2 linked regions of the Roseisolibacter agri genome follow. The main gene of each other region encodes a partner of the protein of the gene in region 2 in a complex. Links are inferred from orthologs where the notes say so. Each region holds a gene or a part of one and is shown on either strand. Other genes may lie near its edges.

Region 1 (11,435 bases), on a different replicon or contig from region 2:
CAGCCGCTCGCGTCGCTCGCCGAGGCGGGGCACCGCCGACAGCAGCCCTTCGGCGTAGGGATGGTGCGGCGCGGCGAACAGCGCCTCGACCGGCGACTCCTCGACCACCTCGCCGGCGTACATCACCACGACGCGGCGCGCGACCTCCGCGATCACGCCCAGGTCGTGCGTGATCAGCACGATCGCGGTGCCCAGGCGGCGCTGCATCTCGGCCAGCAGCTCGAGGATCTGCGCCTGGATCGTGACGTCGAGCGCGGTCGTCGGCTCGTCGGCGATGACGACGGCGGGATTGAGCACGAGCGCCATCGCGATCATCACGCGCTGCCGCATCCCGCCCGAGAGCTGGTGCGGATACTCCTTCGCGCGGCGCTCCGGGTCGGGGATGCCGACCGCCTCCAGCATCGCGACCGCGCGCACCCATGCCTGCTTCGCGCTCGTGCTCTCGTGCACCCGCACCACCTCGGCGATCTGGTCGCCGACCGTGAAGACCGGGTTGAGCGCGGTCATCGGCTCCTGGAAGATCATCGCGATCCGGTTGCCGCGGATCGCGCGCAGCTCGCGGTCGGGGAGCGCCAGCAGGTCGCGGCCCTCGAACAGGACCTGGCTGCCCGCCTCGATGCGGCCGGGCGGGCGGATGAGGCGCAGCACCGACAGCGCGGTGACCGACTTGCCGCAGCCGCTCTCGCCGACGACGCCCAGCGTCTCGCCCGGGTGGACGTCGAGCGACACGCCGTCCACGGAGCGGGCGGTCCCCTGCTCGGTGTGGAACCAGGTGCGCAGGTCGCGGATCGAGAGGATGGGATCGGTCACGCCGCGCAACTTAGGACCGGGGAGCGGGGCGCAGAAGCGGCGGACGCCCACCCGGCGCCCCCCTGCGTGTCAGAAGGGCGCCAGAGGGAGGTCCGACGTCGGTGGACGCCATTCCCGCGACGGTCGCCGCGTCCGAGGTTGCGCCGTCCCTGCCAGCGACCGCCCCTTCCCGACGCGCCGATGACCGCCACCCTCTCGCCGCGCGCGATCAGCACGGTGCCCCGCGCCGCCGCGACCGCCCGTCGGCTGGCAGCCGTGGACGCGCTGCGCGGCGTGGCGATGGTCCTCATGACGCTGGACCACGTGCGCGACTACTTCGGCGACGCGTCCGTGAACCCGACGACCGCCGCGACGACGAGCGTCGCGCTGTTCCTCACGCGCTGGGTCACCCACCTCTGCGCGCCGACCTTCTTCCTGCTCACCGGCACCGGGGCGTACCTGTCGGCGAGGCGGCGCGACCCGGCGGCGCTGTCGCGCTTCCTCGCGTCGCGGGGACTCTGGCTGCTGGTCCTCGACACGGTGGTGCTGCGCTGCCTCGGGTGGCAGTTCAACGTCGACTTCCAGGTGACGCTGCTGCTCGTGCTCTGGGCGCTCGGATGGGCGATGCTCGTGCTCGCGGTGCTGGTGCGCTGGCCGGCGCGCGTGGCGGGCGCGTTCGGCGTCGCGATGATCGTCGGCCACAACCTGCTCGACGGCGTGCGCGCGGAGTCGCTCGGCGCCCTCGGGCCGCTGTGGATGGTGCTGCACCAGCCCGGGCTCCTGTTGCCGCCGCCGCATGCGGTGCTCGTCGCGTACCCGCTCGTGCCCTGGGTGGGCGTGGCGGCGGCGGGCTACGCGCTCGGGGCGGTGTTCGCGTGGGAGCCGGCGCGGCGGCGCGCCTTCCTCGCGCGGCTCGGCGCGGCGTGCGCGCTCGCGTTCCTCGTGCTCCGCGCGGCGAACGTCTACGGCGACCCGCGCCCGTGGAGCGTGCAGGCGGCGCCCTGGCGCACCGTGCTCTCGTTCCTCGACACCACCAAGTATCCGCCGTCGCTGCTCTTCCTGCTCATGACGCTGGGGCCCGCGCTGCTGCTGCTCGCCGCGCTCGACCGCCGCGTGCCGCGATGGCTCCGCCCGGTCGAGGTGCTGGGGCGCGTACCGCTCTTCTACTTCGCGATGCACGTCGTCCTGATCCACCTGCTCGCGGTGGCGGCGTGCTGGTGGCGCTACGGCGCCGTGCACTGGATGTTCGAGTCGCCCACGCCGGATCGCTATCCGTTCACGCAGCCGCCCGGCTGGCCGTCGCCGCTGCCGGTCGTGTACGCGGTATGGGCGCTCGTGGTGGTCGCCCTCTGGCCGCTCTGCCGCTGGTTCGCCGCGGTGAAGGCGCGGCGCCGCGACTGGTGGCTCGGCTACCTCTAGCGGCCGGCGTCGCCGCGCGGGTCGAAGCGGTCGCGGAGCGCGTCGCCCAGCGTGCTGGCCGCGAGCACCGTCGCCACCACGCACGCGATCGCCACCGCAGCGGTCCAGGGCGCGTCGAGCAGGACGGGCGCGCCGTCCATGATCATGCTCCCCCAGCTGGCGCGCGGCGGCCGCACGCCCAGCCCGAGATACGAGAGCCCGGCCTCGAGCGCGATCACGTCGCCGAAGATCATCGAGCCGGCGATGGCGAGCGTGCCGAAGGCGTGCGGCGCGACGTGGCGCAGCAGCACGCGCGTGCGCGACGCGCCCAGCGCGGTGGCGGCGAGCGCGAAGTCGCGGCCGTGCATCGCGCGCACCTGCGTGCGCACCAGGCGGCTGGTGCCGAACCAGCTCACCGCGCCCACGACGGCGGCGAGCATCGGCGGCGAGAGGTTGCCCCACAGCGCGACGATGACGAGCAGCAGGAGCAGGCGCGGGACGCCGAGCGCGACGTCCACGAGGCGCATCATGAGCGCGTCGACGCGCCGGCCCGCCGAGCCGGCGAGCCCGCCCCACGCGGCGCCGAGCGTCACCGCGACCAGCGCCGCGAGCCCGCCGACCGAGAGCGAGACGCGCGCGGCGTGGAGCGTGCGACTGAGCACGTCGCGCGAGAAGGCGTCGGTGCCCAGCGGGTGCGCGGTCGAGGGCCCCTGGTTCTGCAGCGCGACGAGGTCGAACTGCCGCGACGGGTCATGGGGCGCGAGCACCGGCGCGAGCAGCGCGATCACGACCAGCACGAGCAGCGCGGCGAGCGGCACCGCGATCGCCGAGCGCGCGGCGCGCGTCCGTGCCGTCGTCGTCATGCGCGCTCCCGCTGCCGCGGGTCCACGAGCGCGACCAGCACGTCGGCGAGCAGCGAGCCGAGGGCGACCGCCGCGCTGCCGACGATCACCGCGCCGGTCACGAGCGCGTAGTCGCGCGCGGCGACGGCGCGCGTGGCGACGAGCCCCATGCCCGGCCACGCGAACACGGACTCGGTGACGACCGCGCCGCCCACCAGCGCCGGCAGCGCGAGGCCGAGCAGCGTGACGGTGGGCGCGAGCGACGCGCGCAGCGCGTGGCGGAAGAGGACGCGCCGCTCGGAGGCGCCCTTCGCGCGCGCGGTGCGCACGAAGTCGTCGTCGGCGACGTCGCGCAGCGCGCCGCGCTGGTGGCGCGCGACGATGGCGGTCCAGCCGAGCGCCAGCGCGACCGCGGGCAGCACGAGATGGCGCGCGCGGTCCACCACGCGCTCCCACGGCCCCGCGAACGAGTCGAGCACCGGGTCCGCGATGCCGCCCGACGGCAGCAGCGCGAGCTTGAGCGCGAACAGGGTCACGAGCGCGAGCCCGAGCGCGAACTCCGGCGCGGCGTGCAGCGCGACCGCCAGCCCGCCGAGCGAGCGCGCGACGCGTGCGCGCGGCCGCCAGGCCTGCCAGGCGCCGAGCGCGATCCCCGCCACGAGCGAGAGCAGCAGCGCGGTGCCCACGAGCAGCACGGAGCGCGGCAGCGCGTCGCCCAGGACCTCGCGCACGGGGCGCTGCTCGGTGAACGACCATCCGAGGTCGCCGCGCACGGCGGCGCCCACGTAGCGCACGAACTGCTCGGAGGCCGGGCGATCGAGGCCGTACTTCGCGCGCCACGCCGCGCGCACCGACTCGCTGACCGTCGGGTGGTCGAGCGTCGCGGCGATCGGATCGCCGGGCGCGGCGTGCAGCAGCGCGAAGGTCACCGTCGCCGCGAGGGCGACGACGGCCAGCGCGTGGAGCAGGCGTCGGAAGACGAGGGCGAGCACGCGGATCGACGGTCGGTCAGCGCACGCCGATCCGGTCGCGCCCGATCCGCTCGCCGAGCGGGATGGACCACCGGTCGAGCTCCGCCCACCAGCCGTCGGCGCGCAGCCCCTGCAGCCGGATGCGGCGGTGCGCGCCGGCGACCAGCCGCGGCTCGAACAGCCAGATCGCCGGTGCGTCGTCGACGATCGTCTGGTAGGCGCGCAGCCAGTGCGCGCGGCTCCTGGCGGGCGCGCTCGCGTTCAGCGCGCTGTCCACCGCGGCGTCGAAGACGGTGCTCTCGTAGCTGCCGTAGTTCGAGCCGCCCGTCGTGCGGGCGCCGATCATCCCCCACGTCTGGCGGATGTTCGCCGGGCTCGGGTCGGTCTTCCAGCCGCCCATCGCGGCGTCGAAGCGGCGGTCGTTCAGGCGCTCGACGAACACGCCGATGTCGAGCGGCTCGACGGTCACGCGCGCGCCGAGGGCGCGCAGCTGGTCCTGCACCTGGCTCGCGAGGCGCTGGCGGATCTGGCTCGACGTCGGCACCACGACCGAGAACGCCAGCGGCACCCCGCCGCGCTCGCGCACGCCGTCGCCGTCCGCGTCGCTCCAGCCGAGCGAGTCGAGCAGCGTGCGCGCGCGCCCGACGTCGTAGGGGATCTGCTTCAGCTGCTTCCAGTCGGGGAAGATCGCGCGGGGCACCGGGCCGACCGCCGCGTACGCGAGCGAGTCGAAGACGTTGCGCACCACGCGCTCGCGGTCCACGCCCATGGTCAGCGCGCGGCGCAGCTCGCGGTCGGCGAACAGCGGATGCGCCGCGCCCGAGCCGTCGGCCGCGCGCAGGTTGAACTGGAGGAAGCCGTAGTCGAGCGACGGATACGGCACGAGGCGCAGCGCGCGGTTGCGCGACATCTCGCCCAGCGTCTCGGGGCGCAGGTTCTCGAGGAAGTCGGCGTCGCCGCCGAGCAGGCGGATCGTCGCCGTGCCGAAGTCGGGCGCGAACGCCCACACCAGGCGGTCGAGCGACGGACGCCCGCGCCAGTGGTCGGACACCGCCTCCAGCTCGACGCGCTGCGCGCGCTCCCAGCGCCCGAAGCGGAAGCGGCCGCTCCCCACCGGCTGGCGCGCGAACGCGCTGGTCGCGAGCTGGCCCGGCGCCACGCCGCGCAGCAGGTGCTCGGGCAGCACGTACAGGTGGTAGACCGCGTCGAAGAACTGCTGCGGGCTGCGGCGCGCGAACCAGAGCACCGCGGTCGCGCTGTCGGGCGCCGAGATCGAGTCGACGTTGGCGAGCAGCGGCGCGACGGGGCTGTCGAGCCGTGGGTCGGTCGTGAGCCGGAAGCTGAACGCGACGTCGCGCGCGGTGACGGGCTTCCCGTCGTGCCAGCGCGCGCGCGGGTCGAGCGCGAAGCGCACCGAGAGCGAGTCGCGCGCCCACTCCCAGCTCTTCGCGAGCCGCGGCTGGAAGCCTGCGTCGCCGACCGTGTTGAGCGTGCTGTCCAGCTCCGCCAGCCGGTCGAACAGCTGCGTGTAGATCGCGGCGGCCTGCGGCAGCGTCGAGAGCACCGGGAGCAGGCTGCTGGGCTCCGCGGCGGCCGCGATGACGACCGTGCCGCCGGTCGCGGCGTCGCCGCCGGACGGGGCCGCGCGCTCGCAGCCGGCGAGCGGCAGGAGGGCGAGACACGCCGCGCCGGCGGCGCGTGCGAGACGGAACGACCGGGAGGGCCGGGAGGAGAGCGGCGACACGACGGGGCGACGGGCGGCGAGCGGTGGCGGGGCGCGGCGCGCCCTCGCAGGCAGGACGACTGACGGGCCGAACGGCACCGCGCGCAAGCTGCGCGGGCCGCCGGCCCGCCGGTAGTGTGCCGGAGGCGTGCCGTCCAGGTGGGCGTGCGCGGCGATTATCTGCGCCAGGTCCAGCGGCCGTCGCGGTAGTGCGCCGCCCGCGCGCCCGCCGCGGCGTCGAGGGCCGCCAGTTCGCGATCGTCCAGCAGCGTCGCGTCCGGGTCGAGCAGTGCGCGGGCGGCATCGAAGAGGGCGGCCGTCACCTCGTCCAGCGGCGGCATGCGGCCCAGCGCCTCGCCGAGCGTCGCGGGCGGTGGGACCGGAGGCAGCGGGCGCGTCGCCAGCGTGCCCACCGTCGTCTGGTCGTCGGCCAGCAGGATGGAGCCGTGCTGCAGCAGCGCCCCTTCCTCCCGCCACTGGGCGCTGCCGACCAGCTTCCGCGCCCCGTCGGGACCGTCGAGCACCAGCTCGCCGCCGGTCGGGACCTCGAAGCAGGGCGCGCCGTCCGGAAGCGGGGCGCGGCCCGCGGGCACCGCCTCGCGCGCCGGCACGCCCATCGCCCGGAGCGCCGCCAGCAGCACGGCATTGATGCGCGCGTAGGCGGCCTTGAGCGGCGCGTCGGCCGGCGCCAGCACGCCCAGCGGCGCGGTCACGGCGTACGTCACCTCGCGCCAGTGGAGGATCGCGCGGCCGCCCGTGGGCCGGCGCACGACGTCGATCCCGCGCTCGGCCAGCCGGTCGGGATCGTAGAGCCCCGCGGCGCGCTGATTCCGCCCGAGCGAGAGCGTCGGCCGCGCCCACGCGTAGGCGCGCACGTGGACCTCGCCCGTCTCGCGCGCGCGGGCGAGCAGCGCGTCGTCGAGCGCCATGTTCAGCGCGCCCGGCAGGGGTGGGGAGGGGAGGAGGCGGACGCGCACGGACGGGAATCAAGGCGGCGCAGTCGCTTCGCGGAACCTTCGGGCGCCCGTTAGCTTTCCATGCTGTCGCGCCCGACGCCTCGGTCCCCTCGGTCCGCCGAACGGTCTGCCGCTGGCGCGGCGCGCGCTTCCGCGCGATCCCGTCCACCCGGGGCCCAGCGCCCTCGAGCCTTCGCATGACGTCGACCCGCCCCCTGGCCGCCGCACTCGAGCCCGACACGTTCGTCAGCCGCCACGTCGGCCCGAGCGCGGCCGAGCAGCAGGCCATGCTCGCCGCCCTCGGCTACGACTCGCTCGACGCGTTCATCGACGCCGTCGTCCCCGCGAACATCCGCTTCCGCCGCACGCTCGACATCGGGCCCGCGCGCACCGAGCACGACGTGCTCGCCGAGCTGCGCACGATCGCCGACCGCAACATGGTCTGGCGCTCGTACCTCGGCATGGGCTACCACGGCACGCTCACGCCGCCCGTCATCCAGCGCAACGTGCTGGAGAACCCGGGCTGGTACACCGCCTACACGCCCTACCAGGCCGAGATCGCGCAGGGGCGCCTGGAGGCGCTGCTGAACTTCCAGACCATGGTCATGGACCTGACCGGGCTGGAGATCGCGAACGCGTCGCTGCTGGACGAGGGCACCGCGGCCGCCGAGGCGATGGCGATGAGCTACGCCGCGAAGGGGAAGCCGGGGAAGGAGACGTACTTCGTCGCGAAGGACTGCCACCCGCAGACGATCGAGGTCGTGCGCACGCGCGCCGCGGCGCGCGGCGTGACGGTGGTGGTGGGCGACGCGGCGACCTTCACGTTCGGGCCCGAGGTGTTCGGCGCGCTGGTGCAGTATCCGGCGACCGACGGCGCGGTGCGCGACTACCGCGCGTTCTGCGAGCAGGCGCACGCGGCCGGCGCGGTCGTCACCGCCGCCTGCGACCTGCTGTCGCTGACGCTGCTGGTGCCGCCCGGCGAGTGGGGCGCGGACGTGGCGGTCGGCAACTCGCAGCGCTTCGGCGTGCCGATGGGCTACGGCGGCCCGCACGCCGCGTTCCTGGCGACGAAGGACGAGTACAAGCGCATGCTGCCGGGCCGCATCATCGGCGTCAGCCGCGACGCGGACGGCAAGCCGGCGCTGCGCATGGCGCTGCAGACGCGCGAGCAGCACATCCGCCGCGAGAAGGCGACCAGCAACGTCTGCACGGCGCAGGTGCTGCTGGCGGTGATGGCGGGCATGTACGCGGTCTGGCACGGCCCCGAGGGGCTGACGCGGATCGCGCGCCGCGTGCACGGCTACGCCAAGGCGCTGCAGGCGGGGCTCGAGCGGCTCGGCTTCCACGTCACGCACGAGGAGTACTTCGACACCGTCTGCGTCGAGGTCGGGACGCACGGGCAGCAGGACATCCTCGACGCCGCCGCGGCGCGCCGCATCAACCTGCGCGTCGTCGAGCCGGGCGTGCTGGCCATCGCGCTGGACGAGACGGTGGGCGCGCAGGACGTGCTCGACGTGCTGTCGGCGTTCAACGGCGGCGCCGACGTGGACGCGACGGTCGACGCGCTGCTGGAGGAGGCCGACCCGCGCTTCGACGAGCGGTTCGCGCGCACGAGCGCGTTCCTCACGCACCCGGTGTTCTCGACGCACCACAGCGAGACCGAGATGCTGCGCTACCTCCGCAAGCTGGAGGGCCGCGACCTGTCGCTCGCGCACTCGATGATCCCGCTCGGCAGCTGCACGATGAAGCTCAACGCCACCGCGGAGATGATCCCGGTGACGTGGCCGCAGTTCGGCCAGCTGCACCCATTCGTGCCGCCCGCGCAGGCCGCGGGCTACCGCGAGATGTTCACGCAGCTGGAGCACGACCTGGCCGAGATCACCGGCTTCGCGGCCGTGTCGCTGCAGCCCAACGCCGGCTCGCAGGGCGAGTACGCCGGGCTGCTGGTGATCCGCGAGTACCACCGCGCGCGCGGCGAGGCGCACCGCGACGTGTGCCTGATCCCGCAGAGCGCGCACGGCACCAACCCGGCGAGCGCCGTGATGGCCGGGATGAAGGTCGTGGTGGTGGGCACCGACCAGCACGGGAACGTGGACGTCGCCGACCTGCGCAAGAAGGCGGCGGAGCACTCGTCGCAGCTGGCGGCGCTCATGATCACGTATCCGTCCACGCACGGCGTGTTCGAGGAGGCCGTGAAGGACATCTGCGCCATCGTGCACGAGCACGGCGGGCAGGTGTACATGGACGGCGCGAACATGAACGCGATGGTCGGGCTGGCGCGCCCGGGCGACATCGGCGCCGACGTCTGCCACCTGAACCTGCACAAGACGTTCTGCATCCCGCACGGCGGCGGCGGCCCGGGCATGGGCCCGATCGGCGTCGCGCCGCAGCTGGTGCCCTTCCTGCCGGGCCACCCGGTGGTGGACGTCGGCCACGCGCAGGCGATCGGCCCGATCTCGGCCGCGCCGTGGGGGAGCGCGAGCATCCTCCCGATCAGCTGGGTCTACGTCAAGCTGATGGGCGGCGAGGGGCTGGCGACGGCGACGAAGGTCGCGATCCTCAACGCGAACTACACGGCGCACCGCCTGCGCGACGCGTTCCCGGTGCTCTACCGCGCGCAGAACGGCACGGTGGCGCACGAGTGCATCGTCGACACGCGCGTGGTGAAGGCGGCCAGCGGCGTCGAGGTCGAGGACATCGCGAAGCGCCTGATGGACTACGGCTTCCACGCGCCGACGGTCAGCTTCCCGGTGGCGGGCACGCTGATGATCGAGCCGACGGAGAGCGAGTCGAAGGAGGAGATCGACCGCTTCTGCGACGCGCTGATCCAGATCCGCGAGGAGATCCGCGAGATCGAGGCGGGGACGCTGGACCGCGCCGACAACCCGCTGAAGAACGCGCCGCACCCGATGACGCGCGTGATCTCGGACGCGTGGGCGCACGGCTACTCGCGCGAGCGCGCGGCGTTCCCGAGCGAGTTCACGCGCGAGCGGAAGTTCTGGCCGTTCGTCGGCCGCGTGGAGAGCGCGTACGGCGACCGGAACCTCGTGTGCAGCTGCCTGCCGATCGAGACCTACCAGCTGGAAGGCGCGGCGGCGTCGCTGGCGCAGGACACGAACTGACGCGGCGGTTCCGCGAACGGCGAAGGGGGGCTCCGCGCGATGCGGAGCCCCCCTTCGCGTATCCGGTCACCCGCTCTGCTCAGCCGATCAGCGACGAGTACGCGCCGGCGTCCATGAGCGCCGAGCGGTCGGCGTCGGCGGCGACGCGCACCTTGATCATCCACCCGTCGCCGTACGGGTCCGTGTTCACGAGCGCGGGCTCGCCGTCGAGGCGCGGGTTGACCTCGACGACCTCGCCGGCGACGGGCGCGTAGAGCTCGGACACCGCCTTCACCGCCTCGATCGTCCCGAAGACGTCGTGCGCGCCGAAGCTGGTGCCGGGCTTGGGCAGGTCGACGTAGACGATGTCGCCGAGCTCTCCCTGGGCGTAGTCCGTGATGCCGATGACGACGACGTTCGGGTCGTCGGTCGCCTTCACGTACTCGTGCTCCTTGGTGAACTGCAGCTCCTGCGGGATGTTGGCCACGGCGTGCTCCTGGCGGGGATGGCGGGGGGACGATCGCGCGTCAGTCTAGGCGGGACGCGCGGGCGGCGTCAAGGAAGCGCGCGCCTGCTGCGCTCCTGCAGCGCCTCCCACACGGCGTCCACGCGCGCGGCCAGCTCGGCCCGCGTGCCGTCGTTGTCGATGACGTAGTCGGCGCGCGCGCGCTTGAGCTCCGCGGGCATCTGCGCGGCGAGCATCGCCATCGCCTCGGGCTCGCGCAGGCCGCGGTCGTGCACCAGCCGCTCCAGGCGCACCGTGCGCGGCGCGTCCACGAGCACGATGGCGTCGAACTCGCCGGCGAGGTCCTTCTCGAACAGCAGCGGGATGTCGCAGACGACGATGGCGTCGCCGCGCGCGCGCGCGGCCGCGACCGCGGCGTCGCGCAGGCGCCCGACCTCGGGGTGCACGATCCCGTTCAGCGCCTCGAGCTCCCGCGGGTCGCCGAAGACTCGGGCGCGCAGGACGCCGCGGTCCAGGACGCCGTCGGGGGCGAGGACGTCCGCGCCCCACCGCGCGACGATGCGGGCGAGGCCGGGCGTGCCGGGCCGGACGGCCTGCCGGGCGAGGACGTCGGCGTCGACCAGCGTCGCGCCGTGCGCCGCGAGCTGGCGCGCGACGGTAGACTTGCCGCTGGCGATGTTGCCGGTCAGCCCGACGAGCAGCATGCGATCAACATGGTCGTGCACGGAGCGGGAGAGCGCGGGCGGCGGCGCGCGCGAGAAGCTACCGAGCGCCCCCGGGACGTCAACGGCCGAGCGGGCCCGGCGACGTCCGGAGCGTCCCTTGCAGCCCGTGGTGGTACACCGCCGTCCACGAGACCGTCATCCCTCATGTCCGACGACTCCGCATCCGACGCCAGCACCCTCCCGTCCGACCGCACGGCCGAGCTGGAGCGGACCACACGGCGCATGCTCGCGCTGCTGGGGGAGGACCCCGACCGCGACGGGCTGCTCCGCACGCCCCACCGGGTGGCCGAGTCGCTGCAGTGGCTCACGCGCGGGGCGCACTTCGAGGTCGCGGACGCGGTGGGCGACGCGCAGTTCGACGTCGCGCACGACCAGATGGTGCTCGTGCGCGACGTCGAGTTCTACTCGCTGTGCGAGCACCACATGCTGCCGTTCTACGGCCGGGCGCACGTGGCCTACGTGCC
Region 2 (11,483 bases):
TGCGAACGTCGACCTGCGACGCCGACGTCTCGTCGCGCACCTCGGGATCGTCGTCGACGACGACCGAAGCAGGCGTCGCGGTCGGCGCGGCGGTCGCCGCGCGCGGCGCGGGCGCGGCGGCGCTGACGGTCACCGTGATGAGCGCGAGCACCGCGACGAGCGACGCGGTCTGGCGGCGGCTGGGCGCCGTGCGCGGGCGCTCGGGATCCAGGATGTCGAGCATGCGGCCCTCGAACTCGGTGCGGCGCGCCATGGCGAGCGCGGTGATCGGCGTCGCGTCGCCGCGCACCGAGGTGACGATGTCCAGCAGGTGCTCGGCGTAGTCCGCGGCGCGCGCGCCGCACGACAGCGCGAGGTCGTCGCACGCGCGCTCGCTCTCGGCGCGCAGGCGCCTGGCCGCGGTCCACACGAGCGGATGGAACCACCACAGCGCGCACGTCAGCCGTGCCAGCGTGTGGCCCGCGAGATCGCGCCGGCGCACGTGCGCCAGCTCGTGGAGCAGCACCGCGCGGCGACGGTCCAGCGACCAGCCGTCGCTCTCGGCCGGCAGCACGATCGTCGGCTGCAGGATGCCGCACGCGAACGGCATCTTCGCGTCGGCGCTGCGGAGGAGCCGCGGCGCGTCGTCGAGGCCCAGGCGGTCGGCGATCTCCCACATCGGGTCGAGCCAGTCGTGCCCGTCGAGCGGCTCCGCGCGGCGGATGATGCGGCGCACCGCGAGCCACGCCTTCGCCAGCGACGCGCCGATCACCAGCGCGACCGCGGCCCACAGCGCGAGCAGCGACGGCGCGAGGCCGAGCAGGCGGCGCAGGAGCGGCGTCGAGGTGGCGACGTCGCTCTCGGCGGGGAGCGCGGGCGCGGCGACCGCGGGCGCTTCGGTTCGCGAGCTGGATGCCGCGGTCGGCGCGCTCGCCACGGGCGGCGCGACGATCGGCGCGACGGTGGGCGCCACGACGGGCGCGGGCTCCGCGGGCAGCACCGCGAGGCGCAGCGGCGCCCACGTCGCGAGCGCGGGCACCAGCAGCAGCCCGGCGAGCGTCACCAGCCAGACGACGTGGCGCGTGCCGGCGGGCGCGCGCTGCAGCAGGCGCGTCACGCCCCACGCGGCGAGGAGCACGAGCGTCGCCTTCGCGAGCAGCAGGACGAGGGAAGCGGGGAGCATCGGCCTACCTCCCGTCGTCGCGCGCGCGCCGGATGCTGTCGCGCATCCGCGCGATGTCGGCGTCGCTGAGGTCCACGTCCGACATCCGGAGCAGCGCGGTGATGGCCTGCTCGGGCGAGCCGGCGAAGTGCGTGCTGACGACGTGCGCCAGCGCCCGCTCCTGCGCCGACTCGGCCGGCGTGGCGGGGAAGTAGACGTAGCGCGGGCCGTCGTCGCGATGCCGGATCAGCCCCTTCTCGCCGAGGATGCGCACGACCGAGCGCACCGCCGAGTAGGTGGGCGGATCGGGGAGGTCGGTCATGATCTCGGCCACCGTGGCCTCGCCGCGGCGGTGGAGGATGTCCATCACCTGGCGCTCGCGTCGCGACAGGTCGAGGGTCTCGGGCTGGCTGGTCACGGCGGGGTCCGCGTGAGGGGCGTGCTGAAAAATCAACCGTGCTGATATTTCAGCAGGAATCACCGCCCGTCAAGAGCGAGTTTTCCGGCTGCGGCCGCCGGGCGCTCCGGACCCTTCGGTTGCGGCCGCCGCGCGGCCACCTTCCATTGGCCACTCTCCGGGCGCCGCGGCGCCGATCGCCTCCATTCCCCACCACGTCACGATGCGCCCCATCGCGGCACTGCTCGCCCTCAGCCTCACCGCCGGCGCCCTGCCCGCGCAGGCCCCGACGCTGGACGCCCTGATCCGGGCCGAGGACGCGCGCGGCGCCACCGCCGCCGACCCGGCGACGCTGCGGGCGGGGATCGGCGCGGGCGACGCCACGCTGCGCCGCATGGCCGTGCGCGGCCTCGGGCGCTGGGAGCGGCCCGACCTGCTGGACGACGTCGCGGGCGCGCTGGACGACACCGATGCCACGGTGCGGCGCGCGGCGGCGGACGCGGTGGGGCAGGCGGTGCAGCGCGGCGAGGGCGCGGCGCGGGCGCGTGCGATCCTGCTCGCGAAGCTGGGCCGCGAGCCCGACGCGTCCGTGCGCGGGCAGATCGCGGAGAACGCGGGCCGCGTGCGCATCGACAGCGCGGACGTGGCGGCGACGGCGGAGGCGCTCGCGGCGCAGCTGCCGCTGCGCGGCGCGGTGCGCGGGCTGTTCTTCCTCGCGCGGCAGCGCGCCGCGCGCGGGCTCGTGCCGGCGGCCGTGGCGGCGCGGCTGCAGCAGGTCGCGACGACCGCCGCGCTGCCGACCGACGTGCGCGCCACCGCAGCCGCCGCGCGCATCGCCGCCGGCGGCGCGACGCCCGACGAGCTGGCGGCGCTGCGCCGCGACGCGAGCGGCGACGTGCGCGCGCTGGCCGCGACGGCCGCGATGATCACCGACCCCGCACCCATCGTGCGCTACCGCGCAGTGGCGCTGGCGGCGTGCCCCGCGCTCGTGACGGCCACGCGCGACCCGAACGCGCACGTGGCGCTGGCGGCGACGGACGCGCTGGCGAAGTGCACCGACGACGCGGCGGCCGTCGCGGTGCTGGAAGCGTCTTCGTCGCCGCGCGCGCTCGTGTCGCTGGCCGCCGTCGCGCCGGCGCGTGCGCGGACGAAGCTCGCGCGCGTGGCCGCCAGCCGCGATCCGTTCGCGCGCGTGCATGCCGCGCGCGCGGCGCGCCGCCTGGCCGACACGACGACGCTGCGGCGGCTGGCGCGCGACGCGGACGCGAACGTCGCGAGCGAAGCCATCGATGGGCTCTCGGCGCTCACGGGCCACCTGGACGATGCGACGTACGTCGCCGCGCTGCGCACCGACGCGGCGCAGCAGCTGATGTCGGCGGCGAAGGCGCTGGCCGGCGCGCCGACCGCGACGCCCGCGCTGGTCGAGGCGCTCGACCGCATGACCGCGCGCCGCCGCGAGACCGAGCGCGATGCGCGCATGGCGCTGGTGGAGGCGCTCGGCGCCGGCGTGCCGGCGCGCTACGCGCGCGACTGGGACCCGGAGATCGCGCGGAAGGCGGCGGCGCTCACCGGCGTGCGCGCCGATCCCGCGCCGCTGCCCGAGCCGCCCGTGCCGACCGTGGCGCAGCTGCGTGGCGTGCGTGGCGCGACCATCGAGATGGCCGACGGCGGCCGCGTCGAGCTGCGGCTCTTCCCGATGGACGCGCCGACGAACACGTGGCGCTTCGTGCGGCTGGCGCGCGCGGGCTGGTTCGACGGGCTGACGTTCCACCGCATCGCGCCCTTCTTCGTCGTGCAGGGCGGCAGCCCGCGCGCCAACGAGTACGTCGGCGACGGTCCGTTCACGCGCGACGAGGTGGGGCTGGAGAACCGCCGCGGCACGGTGGGCGTCTCGACGCGCGGGCGCGACACGGGCGACGGGCAGCTCTACTTCAACACCGTCGACAACGTCCGCCTGGACCACGACTATACCGTGTTCGCCGAGGTGGTGCGCGGGATGGAGGTCGTCGACCGCATGCAGGAAGGCGCGCGCATCCGGCGCGTCACCATCCACTAGCCGGGACGCTCACGGCGACCGCCGCGTCCTCGGCACGCCCAGCACGTCGAGCCGGCGCATCAGCGCCTCGCGCTCCTGCGCCTCGCGCACCATGTCGCGCAGCGTGCGCCCGAAGCTCGGCATGACCGGCTGCGGGACCTTCGGCGCGAGCAGGACTGCGGTGTCGCCGCGCAGCAGGAAGACGTACGCCGCCGCGGGCGTCCGCGCCGTGGAGGTGAACCAGACGGTGTCGCCGTGCTGCCGGAACGTCGCGGTGCCGCTGAGTCGCGCCTCGAGGCGCGGTGTCTGGGCCGGTGCGTCGCGCGCGACGAGCAGGCCTGCGAGGACGGCGATCGTGCGAAGCGCGCGCAGGAAGTGGGAGGCGGCGGGTGTCGGGGTCGCGTGCATCGGACTCGTGGTGGTGTCGTGACGCGGCGGCGGGCCGTCCCGCACCCGCCGCCGCCGAGGAAGCTCGCGTGGACGTTGGCGCGTGCCGCCCGCTACTCGCACACCTCCGCCCAGCCTTCCCAGTAGATGTACCACGTCATGCCGCCGTCGTCGCTGACCTCCACGATGACGTACTCCTCGTGGCAGGTCGGCGTGGTGCCGCCGCCTCCGCCTCCGCCGCCCGTGCCGGGCGTGCCCGTCCCCGGCTCCTGCGGCGGCTGGTCCCAGCAGCCCATCATGTCGTACTGCACCGCCATGATGTCCAGCTGGACGCGCAGCATCGAGATCGTCGCGGCGAGCACCGTCTGCTTCATCTCCCACGACGCCAGCTGGCTGAGGTAGCTCTCGGGCGACCAAACCCACTCGCCGTTGTTCCAGTCCCAGCCGAGCGTCACCAGCTCCAGCAGGTTCTGCTCGAACGCGTCGACCGCGCTCTGGTACGCCTCGGTGGTGGCGTAGATCGCCAGCTCGAGGTCCGTGCACGCGTCCGATGCCAGCGCGAGCGTCGGGCTTCCGGGGCGCAGCGCCGAGGCCGCGCGCACGGGCGACGCCGCGGGCGCGAGCGCGGAGCCCGCGCGCTTCGCGCCGCCCGCCGCCGCAGGCGCCGTCGCCGCGTGCGTGCGCACCAGGACCTTCCGCGGGTTGCGGCTCGCGCGCTCCATGCGCCCGCGGAAGCCGGGGTCGCGCTGCAGCCGCGCGAGTCGCGCCTCGAAGGCGGCGATGTCGTCGAGCGACCGCTCCACCATGCGCAGCTGCCGGTCGTTCAGCTGCGCCGCGCGGCCGCTGTCGTCGGTGATCCGCGCGGTCGCGTGGTCGATGGTGAAGCGCCGCCCGCGCGGCCCGGTGAACACGCGCTGCTGCCTGTCCTGGGCCACCTGTACCGACGGCCGGAAGGTGCCGATCGCCGGCGCGGCCGCGGTGGTGGCCGCGGCCGGCCCGGTGGGGGCGGCGAGATCCGACGCGCATCCGGCCACGGCGAGGCTCGTCGCGGTGACGAGGGTCGCCCAAGCCCTGCGAAGGTTGACGTGCACTGCGGCGTCTCCTGGGTGATGGGTCGCTACCGTGCGCGCGGCCGGTCGGCCGGCGCGGGCGGTAGCTAACATTCCCGCTCCGGCTCGAGTGTCTCGCGCGGGGCAACGGCGGGACGCGGCGGGCAGTGGCCGGCAGCGCACGTGCGCGCGCCTCCGCTGCGTCACCATCCATCAGGCCACCTCATGCTCTTCGTCGACAACCGCGGCATCACCGACGCACAGGTCAACCTCGCGCTCGAGGAGCACGTCTTCCGCAACCGGCCCGCCGACGAGGACGTGCTGCTGTTCTACGTGAACGCGCGCGCGATCATCATCGGCCGCAACCAGAACACCATCGAGGAGATCGACGCCGACGTCGTGGCCGCGCGCGAGGTGCAGGTGGTGCGCCGCGTGTCGGGCGGCGGCGCGGTCTACCACGACCTGGGGAACCTGAACTTCAGCTTCATGACGCCCGAGGTGCACGGGCGCTTCAGCCGCTACGACCACTTCACGCGGCCCGTGATCGCCGCGCTGCAGAAGATCGGCGTCCCCGCGGAGCTGGGCGGCCGCAACGACATCCTCGCCGGCGGCCGCAAGATCTCGGGCAACGCGCAGTTCGCGACGCCCACGCGCATGTTCAGCCACGGCACGCTGCTGCTCGATTCGGATCTCGACGCGGTGACCGCCGCGCTGCGCCCCAAGCCGGGCAAGGTCGAGAGCAAGGGCGTGAAGAGCATTCGCAGCCGCGTCGCCAACATCTCGGAGTTCCTCGCGGCGCCGCTGGACGTCGGCGCGCTGCAGGACCTGATCCTCGACGAGATCTTCGGCACGCACGACCGCGCGCGCATTCCCACGCTCGCGCTCACCGACGACGACTGGGCCGCGGTGCACGCGCTGGTCGAGTCGAAGTACGGCGCGTGGACGTGGAACTACGGCGAGAACCCGCCGAGCAACGTGCAGCGCGCGCGCCGCTTCCCGGTGGGGGAGATCGACGTGCGGCTCGACGTGCGCGACAATCGCATCGAGTCCGCGCGCATCTTCGGCGACTTCATGGGCCGCCTGGACGTCGCCGACCTCGAGGCGCTGCTGCGCGGCGTGCGCTACGAGCGCGACGCGATCGCGCGTGCCCTCGAAGGCGTGGCGGTGGCGGACTACGTGGGGGAGGTGGCGCAGGAGGACGTGCTGGATCTGCTGGCGCCGTAACCTCGCGGCTGCAACTCTCCGTTCCGACGGCGCTGCGGACTGCGGATCCTGAACGGCTGCGTGCTGCGTGCTGCGTGCTGCGTGCTGCGTGCGAACCCCGAGGTCCCTCGTCGCGCTGCGCGCACTCGGGACATGGGGCGGGGGCGGCGGGTGCGGGCGGAGGCGACCTCGATCGCAGCAAGGAGACTCACGCGCAGCAGTGAGGCTCCGCAGCGGCCGCGATCGCTGGGAGCCGGAGCCCGTGCCCGCCGCCCCCGCCGGCGCGCCAGACCAGCCCCCGAAACCGAAAAGCACACGGCCCGTAAGGCCCTCAGAGTCTGTACCCTCACTCTGGAGGCCCCGTGGCCGACGCCCTCCCCCTCGTGAAGGGGACCCTCGACGTGCTCGTCCTCAAGGCGCTGTCGTGGACCCCCATGCACGGCTTCGAGATCACCGCCTGGCTCGAAGGCCGGTCCGGCGGCGCGCTCGGCGTGCAGGACTCCGCCCTCTACCAGGCGCTGCACCGCCTCGAGGCGCGCGGGCTCGCCGCCGCCGAGTGGGGCGTGACCGCCAACAACCAGCGCGCGCGCTACTACCGGCTCACCGACGCCGGCCGCGCGCACCTCGCCGCGGAGACCGCGCAATGGGTGCGCTACGCGGCCACCGTCACCGACATCCTGACCGCCGCGCCGCGGCCGGCCTGAGGAGGGACGGCGATGTCACACTCCGAGATCCGGCCCGGCATCCGGCGCCTGTTCCGCCTCGCGGTCCTCCGCCGCGACCTCGCGCACGACGACGCCGACGCGGAGATCCGCCTCCACCTGCAGCTGCGCGCCGAGCAGCTGACGCGCGAGGGGATGTCGCCCGAGGCCGCGCGCGCGGAGGCCGAGCGGCGCTTCGGCTCCCTCGACGAGGCGCGCGAGCGCCTGCACGCCTCGGCCGCGCGTCGCGAGGATCGCCTCCGCTTCCGCGAGACGCTCGGCAGCATCGCGCAGGACCTGCGGCTCGCGCTGCGCGGGCTGCGACGCGCGCCCGGCTTCACCGCGGTCGCCGTCGTCTGCATCGCGCTCGGCGTCGGCGCCAACGCGGCCGCGTACTCCGTGTTCGAGGAGCTGCTCCTGCAGCCGCTCCCGGTGCATGCGCCCGAGCAGCTCGTGAACCTGTCGGCGCCCGGGCCGAAGCCCGGCAACGACCAGTGCAACCAGTCCGGCGCGTGCGAGGACGTCTTCAGCTTCCCGACGTTCCGCGCGCTGCAGCAGGCGACGCAGAGCGGGCTGTCCGGCGTCGCCGCGCACCGCCTCTTCCTCGCCAGCGTCGCCGTGGACGGCCGCGCCGCGCAGGGCGACGGCGTGTTCGTCTCGGGCTCGTACTTCTCCGTGCTCGGCCTCACGCCGGCGCTCGGGCGGCTGCTCGGCCCCGCGGACGACGTCGCGCCGGGCGCGCACGCGGTCGCCGTCGTCAGCCATGACTACTGGACATCGCAGCTCGGCGGCGATCCGACGGTGATCGGCAAGCGCCTGCTCGTGAACGGGAAGCCGCTGACCCTCGTCGGCGTGGCCCCGCGCGGCTTCCAGGGCACCACGCTCGGCCTGCGCCCGTGGGTGTTCGTGCCGATCCTGCAGGCCGCGGAGCTCGATCCGTTCTTCGGCCCCAGCAGCGACTTCGCGAGCCGCACGCGCTACTGGGCGTACCTGTTCGGCCGCCTGCGTCCGGGGACGTCGATCGCGCAGGCGCAGGCGGCGCTCACCACCGTCTACCGTCCGCTGCTGCGCGACCTCGAGCTGCCGCTGCACGCGGAGATGAGCGCCACGACGAAGGCGCGCTTCCTCGCGCGCGAGGTCGCCGTGACCGACGGCCGCCACGGACAGAGCACGCTGCGCGGCTCGACGCGCACGCCGCTCGTGTTCCTGTTCGCGATCACGGGGCTCGTCGTGCTGATCGCGTGCGCCAACATCGCCAACCTGCTGCTGGTGCGCGGCGCCGGCCGCGCCGCCGAGATGGCCGTGCGCATGTCGCTCGGCGCGGGACGCCGGCGGCTGGTGCTGCAGCTGCTGGCCGAGTCGCTGGTGCTGGCGGTGGTGGGCGGGCTCGTGAGCATCGTGGTCGCGTACGGGATGCTGCGCGTGATCGGCTCGTTCATCCCTGCAGCGTCGGTGGGCTTCGGGGCGATGCTGTCGCTCGAGCTGCGGCCGTCGGTGCTGGTGTTCGCGGGCGTCGTGTCGCTGGCGACGGGGCTGCTGTTCGGGCTCTTCCCGGCGCTGCACGGCACGCGCTCGGAGCTGGTGACGGCGATCCGCAGCGGCGCGGGGCAGATCCCGGGCGGGCACCGCGCGGCGTCGCGCTTCCGCAGCACGCTGGTGACGGCGCAGATCGCGATATCGGTCGCGCTGCTGGGATGCGCGGGGCTCTTCGTGCGCAGCCTGCAGAACGTCGGCCGCGTGGACCTGGGGATGGAGACGCGGCGCGTGGTGCAGTTCGCGCTGCTGCCGCAGCTCAGCGGCTACGATGCGCGGCGCGCGCACGCGGCGCTGGCGCGCGCGGAGGACGAGGTGGCGGCGGTGCCGGGCGTCGTGGGCGTCGCGGCATCGGGCACGCCGCTGCTCACGGGGAGCAACAACGGCGGCAACGTGCGCGTCGAGGGCTTCGCGCGCGGGCCGGACACGGACGTCAACACGCGCCTGAACAGCGTGGGCCCGGGCTTCTTCCGCACGATGGGGATCCCGCTCGTGGCGGGGCGCGAGTTCGGGGCGGGCGACCGCATCGGCGCGCCGAAGGTCGCGGTGGTGAACGAGGCGTTCGCGCGCAAGTTCAACCTCGGCCGCGACGCGGTGGGCAAGCGCCTCGCGCGCGACGACGGCACGCCCGAGGGGACGTACGACGTCGAGATCGTGGGGCTCGTGCGCGACGCGCACTACAGCGGCGTGAAGGACGCGCCGCCTCCGATCCTGTACACGCCGCAGCGGCAGGACAGCACCGTGACGGCCGCGATGTTCTACGTGCGGGTGGCGGGCGCGCCGTCGCAGGTGCTGCGCGGCATCCCGGCGGCAGTGGCGCGCGTCGACCGCAACCTGCCCGTGGCGCTGCTCAAGCCGATGGACCAGCAGGCGCGCGAGAACGTCTTCCTGGACCGGATGGTGGGCGCGCTGTCGGCGGGCTTCGCGGCGCTGGCGACGCTGCTGGCCGCGGTAGGGCTGTTCGGCGTGCTGGCGTACACGGTGGCGCAGCGCGCGCGCGAGTTCGGGGTGCGCATGGCCCTCGGCGCCGACGCGCGACGCGTGCGGGCGCTGGTGTTGGGGCAGATGGGGCGGATGGTGCTGGTGGGGAGCGTGGTCGGCGTGGCCGGCGCGCTGGCGGCGGGGCGCGCGGCGGGCTCGCTGCTCTTCGGCCTCGAGGGCCAAGACCCGACGGCGGTGGCGGCGGCGGTGCTGGTGCTCGGCGTGGTGGCGTTCGCGGCCGGCTGGGTGCCCGCGCGGCGGGCGGCGCGGGTCAGTCCGGCGGGGGCGCTGCGAGGAGAGTAGGGCGGCGGACTGCGGGCTGCCGATTCAAACGACAACTGCAAGAAGACAGGATGACAGGATGACGAGGAGGCTCCGCGTGGCGCGCTGCTCCAAGCGCCGGTGCGGAGCCTCCTCGTCATCCTGTCATCCTGTCCAATGCCGTTCAGGGTCCGGCGCGCCGACCCCATTCGCCTTTGGAGAGGATACGGATTTTTCGGATGTAGCGGATGCTTCGGATCGCTCCGCGTGGCGGCGACGTCCCGTGCGCCACACGGAGCGATCCGGAGGATCCGTTCCGATCCGGAGCATCCGTATCCTCACCAAAGGCGAACAGGCTGGGCACGATGGTGGCTCTCGAGCGGGGAAGCAGGATCCGCAGCCCGAGTAAACCATCCGTGAAGTCCGTCGGTCCAACGCTCGACCCCCACGCGGGCCCGCGTGCGCGGTCGCATTCTACAATGTAGAATCTGTCACATGCCCGTCCCCGACGTCCGTCACCCGCCGCCGCTGCCGCGGCTCCCGCTCGCGATCCTCCGCGCGCTCCTGCCGCGCGCGGAGCGCGACGAGGTGCTCGCCGACCTCGCGACCGAGTACGGCGAGCACGCCGCCGCCGGCGGGCAGCCCGCCGCCAGCCGCTGGCTCTGGCGCCAGGCGCTGCGCTCCGCGCCGGCGCTGCTCGGCTGGACGTGGTGGCGCGAGTGGACCGGATTCGAGCCCCGCGCGAACGCCTATCGGCCCGGAGGGCCCATGCTGAAGAGCTGGATCTCGGACGCGCGCTTCGCCGCGCGCCGCCTGCGCACCCGCCGCGCCTACACGCTGCTCGCCGTCCTCACCCTGGCGCTCGGGATCGGCGGCTCGGCGGCCGTCTTCGGCGTCGCGCGCCCGCTCCTCTTCGACCCGCTGCCCTACGCGCACGCCGACGAGGTGGGCACGCTCTGGATGGGCGGCTGGTGGACCGAGGAGGAGTTCCTCTTCCTGCGCGGGAAGATCCCGGGCTTCCGCCAGGTCGCCGCGCACCGGCCGAGCGACGTGATCCTCCGCGGCGAGGACGGCGGGCCGACGCGCCTCCTCCCCGCGCGGCAGACGTCGTGGGAGCTGTTCGACGTGCTGGGCGCGCGGCCGATGCTCGGGCGCGGCTTCCGCGAGGGCGACGACGCGCAGGGCGCGGAGCCCGTCGTCGTCCTCAGCTACGGCCTGTGGCAGGAGCTCGGCGGCCAGCCGTCGGTGATCGGCAAGCGGCTCACCATCGATGGCGCGCCGCGCACGGTGATCGGCGTCATGCCGCGCGGCTTCTGGTTCCCGGATCCCGCGGTGCGCCTCTGGCACGCGCGCCCGCTCAATCCCCAGGGGCGCAATGGCAGCTACTCGCTCACTGGCCGCACGCTGCCCGGCGTGCGCGTCGACGCGATGCAGCCGCAGCTCGCCAGCCTCGCGAAGACGCTCGCCGGCCGCTTCCAGTACTCGACCGCGGGCGACAAGACGAAAGATCCCGCGGTCACGCCGCTGCGCCAGGAGCTGCTCGGCTCCATGCGCCCGGCGCTGCTCGCGACGCTCGTCGTGATGGGGCTCATCCTGCTGATCGCGTGCGCCAACGTCGCGGCGCTCATGCTCGGCCAGGTCGAGGGCCGGTCGTCGGAGCTCGCAGTGCGCTCGGCGCTCGGCGCGAACCGCGGGCGCCTCACGCAGCAGCTCGTGGTCGAGGCACTGCTCGTCGGCGTGCTGGCCGCGGTGGTCGGTGGCGCGCTCGCGGCGCTCGGCTTCCGCCTGCTCGCGG

Evidence for each region.
Region 1: the proteins of lplA (region 2) and gcvH are in contact, whole or in part, in a crystal structure (PDB 3A7A), measured with the Escherichia coli proteins. The link is inferred for Roseisolibacter agri from one-to-one orthologs.

The regions. Positions count from the first base shown.
Region 1 is NZ_BRXS01000004.1:128,917-140,351, forward strand. The notes cover bases 8,575-11,435. They hold gcvH (glycine cleavage system protein GcvH), read right to left. Parts: upstream 10,268-11,435; coding sequence 9,881-10,267; downstream 8,575-9,880. Other genes in these bases: gcvP (aminomethyl-transferring glycine dehydrogenase), read left to right, coding at 8,575-9,801; coaE (dephospho-CoA kinase), read right to left, coding at 10,336-10,950; folE (GTP cyclohydrolase I FolE), read left to right, coding at 11,116-11,435. In the rest of the region: rosag_RS12690 (ABC transporter ATP-binding protein), read right to left, coding at 1-810; rosag_RS12695 (acetyltransferase domain-containing protein), read left to right, coding at 991-2,208; rosag_RS12700 (ABC transporter permease), read right to left, coding at 2,205-3,050; rosag_RS12705 (ABC transporter permease), read right to left, coding at 3,047-4,021; rosag_RS12710 (peptide ABC transporter substrate-binding protein), read right to left, coding at 4,038-5,744; rosag_RS12715 (lipoate--protein ligase family protein), read right to left, coding at 5,900-6,700; more of gcvP, read left to right, coding at 6,877-8,574. UniProt on the Escherichia coli protein: The glycine cleavage system catalyzes the degradation of glycine. The H protein shuttles the methylamine group of glycine from the P protein to the T protein.
Region 2 is NZ_BRXS01000005.1:265,352-276,834, forward strand. Bases 4,325-7,233 are described here. They hold lplA (lipoate--protein ligase), read left to right. Parts: upstream 4,325-5,234; coding sequence 5,235-6,233; downstream 6,234-7,233. Other genes in these bases: rosag_RS16805 (hypothetical protein), read right to left, coding at 4,325-5,051; rosag_RS16815 (PadR family transcriptional regulator), read left to right, coding at 6,575-6,916; rosag_RS16820 (ABC transporter permease), read left to right, coding at 6,929-7,233. In the rest of the region: rosag_RS16785 (M56 family metallopeptidase), read right to left, coding at 1-1,162; rosag_RS16790 (BlaI/MecI/CopY family transcriptional regulator), read right to left, coding at 1,167-1,559; rosag_RS16795 (peptidylprolyl isomerase), read left to right, coding at 1,762-3,594; rosag_RS16800 (hypothetical protein), read right to left, coding at 3,604-3,981; more of rosag_RS16805, read right to left, coding at 4,074-4,324; more of rosag_RS16820, read left to right, coding at 7,234-9,730; rosag_RS16825 (ADOP family duplicated permease), read left to right, coding at 10,184-11,483. UniProt on the Escherichia coli protein: Catalyzes both the ATP-dependent activation of exogenously supplied lipoate to lipoyl-AMP and the transfer of the activated lipoyl onto the lipoyl domains of lipoate-dependent enzymes.